DNA from 2 places in the Paenibacillus sp. G34 genome. Region 2 is predicted to be linked to the other one. Evidence: predicted binding sites of a transcription regulator. Region 2 holds the regulator's gene; the other holds the start of a gene.

Evidence for each region. The regulator Rex, encoded in region 2, represses fermentation and respiration genes when NADH is low (regulators of the CRP and FNR family bind a similar motif). The targets are predictions, from matches to a motif close to TTGTGAAATATTTCACAA.
Region 1: adhE (bifunctional acetaldehyde-CoA/alcohol dehydrogenase) is a predicted target of Rex. The motif match lies at 1,265-1,282, and genes of this name have one in related genera.

What each region holds. Positions count from the first base shown of each region.
Region 1 covers NZ_CM166469.1:4,074,511-4,076,720, reverse strand. Annotated here, with positions in the region: gene AC1VYS_RS18525 (hypothetical protein) at 1-41, shown strand, start outside; gene AC1VYS_RS18520 (Crp/Fnr family transcriptional regulator) at 216-932, opposite strand; gene adhE (bifunctional acetaldehyde-CoA/alcohol dehydrogenase) at 1,363-2,210, shown strand, end outside.
Region 2 covers NZ_CM166469.1:3,880,878-3,883,087, reverse strand. Annotated here, with positions in the region: gene dinG (ATP-dependent DNA helicase DinG) at 1-835, shown strand, start outside; gene AC1VYS_RS17480 (redox-sensing transcriptional repressor Rex) at 1,044-1,700, shown strand; gene AC1VYS_RS17475 (amidohydrolase) at 1,684-2,210, shown strand, end outside.

The DNA of each region.
Region 1 (2,210 bases), 190 kb from region 2:
CGCGAGATTCGATAAAACTTGAACTTGTCAACCCATCTTGAACATATAAAAAGAAGCACAAAAAGCCCAATTGGATTCAGCGAAATTGGGCTTTTTTACGTGGAATGATATTGTTGAAAAGTTGGTTAAGGCAAGAGATATACTACTCGCTAACGAGCTGTAGGGACAGTGTGCTACGGTGTTTCAAAGTGCTTTCTCGAGATTCTGCGTTCGCGTCAGATGCGGCAGATTTCACTCGGGCATAGTTCGCAGTGACAGATCCCTTGCAACATCTTCAGGTCTTTAATGACAATCATGCCGTTGTCATACTCGATCGCATCTTTTTTGCGAAGATCGCTGAGCATGCGGTTTACACTTTCACGGGTAGCTCCAATCATATTGGATAGATCCGTGTGGGTAATTTTTTTATGAATCATCACATGATCTCCATGCGCTTCTCCATAGGAATTAGACAGCCGGATCAAGGTGGAACAAAGTGCACCTGGTTTGCCGTACAACATCAAATCGCGGAACTTGGTTTGGGTCAAACGATGGTGAATGCCCATCCATTTCATGAAATCAATCGCAAAGTCACAATGCTGACAGATCAGCATTTCCAGGTCTTTGTGTTCCAGCACACCAATCTCGCTATCCTCGAGAACCTCCGCGGAGAAGCTGTGTCTTGAACCGAAGAACGGATCAGCCTGACCAATCATGTCGCCCGTCTGGTACATGTACATGATCAGTTCCTTACCCTCATCGGTCGATTTGGTGATCTGGGCACGTCCCCGTTTCATATAATAAAGTTTGTCAGAGACGTCACCTTCCCAGTACAGATGAGTTCCTTCCGGGTAGGTGCGGTCTTTCATCGTTACGAGCAGATGATTAAAATTTACTTCCGAGAAGCAGTTAGTGTTCCCGCGGTTTTCCAGTACGTTTGTTAGTTCTCCCATACGTTGATCTCCCCTTTGTCTCCCCGGTAAGCTGATTGTTATCCGAAATAATGCCCCCGAGGTTCGCCGCAAACTGTGCCATCCTGATGTAGGCATCTCGGCCGTGTGGAGGTACGGTACAAATTGCGGTGGTTCAATTTTTAAGTTCAGTATATACCTAATCTTACCGTTTGAGGGGCATGGAAAGCCTTTAAAAATGGCGAAATTTCAAACATTGTGATTAAATTCACTTTTTGAGGGGAAGGATGAGGCTGTTGGTCTACTATTTATAATAGAAAGTGAATTCTCATCGGAAAGGGGCTGTTAAAAACTTAATTTAAATTTGTCATACTTTGTGAAAAAAATCACATAATATATCTTTTCCCCATGATACGATGTGGATGTAAAGAAGAGAGACAAACCAATACGAACCTTTAGGAGGATGAGGGAGATGGCTGTAAAGAATGAAGTCGCCCCAACAAAAGAACCGACAGCAGGTCAGTATATTCAAACGTTAATTGATAAAGCGAACAAAGCACATGCAGCTTTCATGTCCATGGATCAGGAGCAGATTGACCGGATTGTGCAGGCAATGGCCCTTGCGGGACTGGATAAACACATGATGCTCGCCAAAATGGCCGTGGAAGAAACGGGACGTGGTGTGTATGAAGATAAGATTATTAAAAATATATTCGCAACAGAGTATGTTTATAACAGCATTAAATACGAAAAAACAGTAGGTGTTATTGAAGATAATGAGTATGACAGCTTCCAGAAAATTGCGGAACCGGTTGGTATCATCATGGGGATCACACCAGTGACCAATCCGACATCCACAACGATGTTTAAAGCACTGATTGCCATAAAAACACGGAACCCGATTATCTTTGGTTTCCACCCATCTGCACAGAACTGTAGCCGCGAGGCAGCGAAAATCTTGCTTGAAGCTGCTGTGAAAAACGGTGCTCCGGCAGACTGTATCCAATGGATTGATGATCCATCCATGGATCGTACCAACGCATTGATGAACCACAACGATGTTGCTCTCATCCTGGCGACAGGCGGATCAGCAATGGTACGGGCGGCGTACAGCTGCGGTAAACCGGCACTGGGCGTAGGGCCAGGTAACGTACCATGCTTTATCGAGAAAAGTGCAGATATCAATCAGGCGGTAACGGATTTAATCCTGTCGAAATCTTTTGATAACGGAATGATCTGTGCATCCGAGCAAGCGGTCATTATTGAAGAACCGATCTTTGACCAAGTGAAAAAGAAAATGATCACCAACGGCTGTTATTT
Region 2 (2,210 bases):
GAAAGAGATGTTTTTTGATAAAAAGAAAAGCGTTGTACTTACTTCGGCTACGCTATCGGTCGATAAGTCATTCCAGTTCATGATTGAGCAGCTTGGCTTACAGGAAGCTTCCGACAATAACCGGCTTCTGACTTCAATGCTTCCTTCTCCGTTCAATTATCGGGAACAGGCATTGTTAGTGATACCGCGTGATTTTCCAAGTCTGAAAGGCAGTGTAGGAGATGCACATTTTGTACAGATGCTGGTGCATTCTCTTGCAGAGACCGCCATTGCAACACAAGGGCGCATGATGGTGCTGTTTACCTCCTATAAAATGCTGCGTCAAGTGTATGAACCCCTGAAAGAGGCTTTGTCCGGTAATGATATCTCGCTACTCGGCCAGGGTGTGGACAGCGGCAATCGCTCCAAGCTGACCCGTCGATTCCAGGATGCCAAAGCTGCCGTTCTGCTGGGGACGAGCAGTTTCTGGGAAGGTGTGGATATTCCGGGAGAAGCGCTGACCTGTCTTGCCATCGTAAGACTGCCGTTCCAGCCTCCCAACCATCCTCTCCTTGAAGCGAAGAGTGAATTGTTGCAAGAGCAGAAGAAAAATCCATTTATGAAGCTATCTGTGCCTCAGGCTGTCATCCGGTTCAAGCAAGGATTTGGCCGACTTGTTCGTACGGGGAAGGATCGCGGTATCGTCATTGTATATGATACAAGAGTGATTGAGGCTTACTACGGCAAGTACTTCCTGTATTCACTGCCGGGACCCAAAATGGAGCATATGCTCACGGAACAGATGGTTCCACGCATCGCTGAATGGCTTGATCGTGCAGCTGAGAAGCAAAATTAATGAATTGTAGGCTATAATATTGCATTGCACATCTACATGGCGTTAAACTCGAGGAAGACTTCGAAAGGGCAACGCATATTTGAACTTATAATCCCAATAATACGGGCATTCTGTATGAGGAATATGCATGGATTTTGCATGTATACAGAATGCTCATCTTTTCAATATTTATTACATTTTATCGTGGCAATGGTAAGGGGGAGCAAGAATGAAATCGGATAAAATATCAGAAGCGGTAGTAAGGCGTTTGCCTGTATATTTGCGTTATTTGAACGAGTTGGTTCAGCGTGAGGTGACAACGGTTTCCTCGCAGGAGCTCGGCCAGCGATTGGATCTAAACCCGGCTCAGATCCGCAAAGATTTGGCTTATTTCGGAGATTTTGGTCGCAAAGGAATCGGTTACGACGTCTCTTACCTGATTGAGAAGATTCGTCACATTTTAAAAATCGACCAGCAAATTAATGTGGCTCTGGTCGGAGCCGGTAATCTCGGACACGCACTGTCCAATTACAATGCATATCTGAAGGACAATATGAAAATTGTAGCTATTTTTGATGCCTTTGGGCCGAAGATTGGCAGCAAAATCAACAGCCTGACGGTGCAACCGATGGAAGAGCTTACGGAAGCGGTACAGAAAGATAACATCCGTATCGGCATTATTACCGTACCGGATATAGAAGCTCAGAACGTTGCCGACCAACTGATTGAATCGGGAATTGAGGCGATCTTGAATTTTGCACCAACGATTCTAAAAACGCCTCCACATGTTCGCATTCATCATGCTGATTTTACAACGGATTTGCTTAGCTTGGCTTATTATTTGGAAAATGGGAAGGAAGAAGAGCAGAATGACAACAATGAATAAATGGGTAATCCACAATGGTAAATTCGCAGTTAATGAAGGCGCGAACTGGACTGTAGTTCAAGGGTATATGGTCATTGAAAATGACAAGATTGTGCATATTGGTGAGACGCTGCCGGATGGAGACGAAAACTTGTCCAAAGTCGATGGAAAAGGACTACTCTTCCTGCCGGGTCTGATCAATACGCATGGTCATGCGGCGATGTCTCTTCTTCGTGGGCATGGTGATGATCTGGCACTACAAGTGTGGTTGCAAGAAAAAATGTGGCCAATGGAAGCGAAAATGACGTCAGAGGACGTGTATTGGGGAGCATCCCTTTCGGTACTTGAGATGTTAAAAGGCGGAACAACGGCTTTCCTGGACATGTATGATCACATGGATCAGGTGGCTAAAGTGGTTGAACAGTCAGGGGCTAGAGCTGCACTGGCTCGTGGCGTAATTGGACTTTGCTCCGAAGAAGAGCAGATGCGGAAACTCGAAGAGTCCGCTGCATTTGCGCGTGAATGGAATGG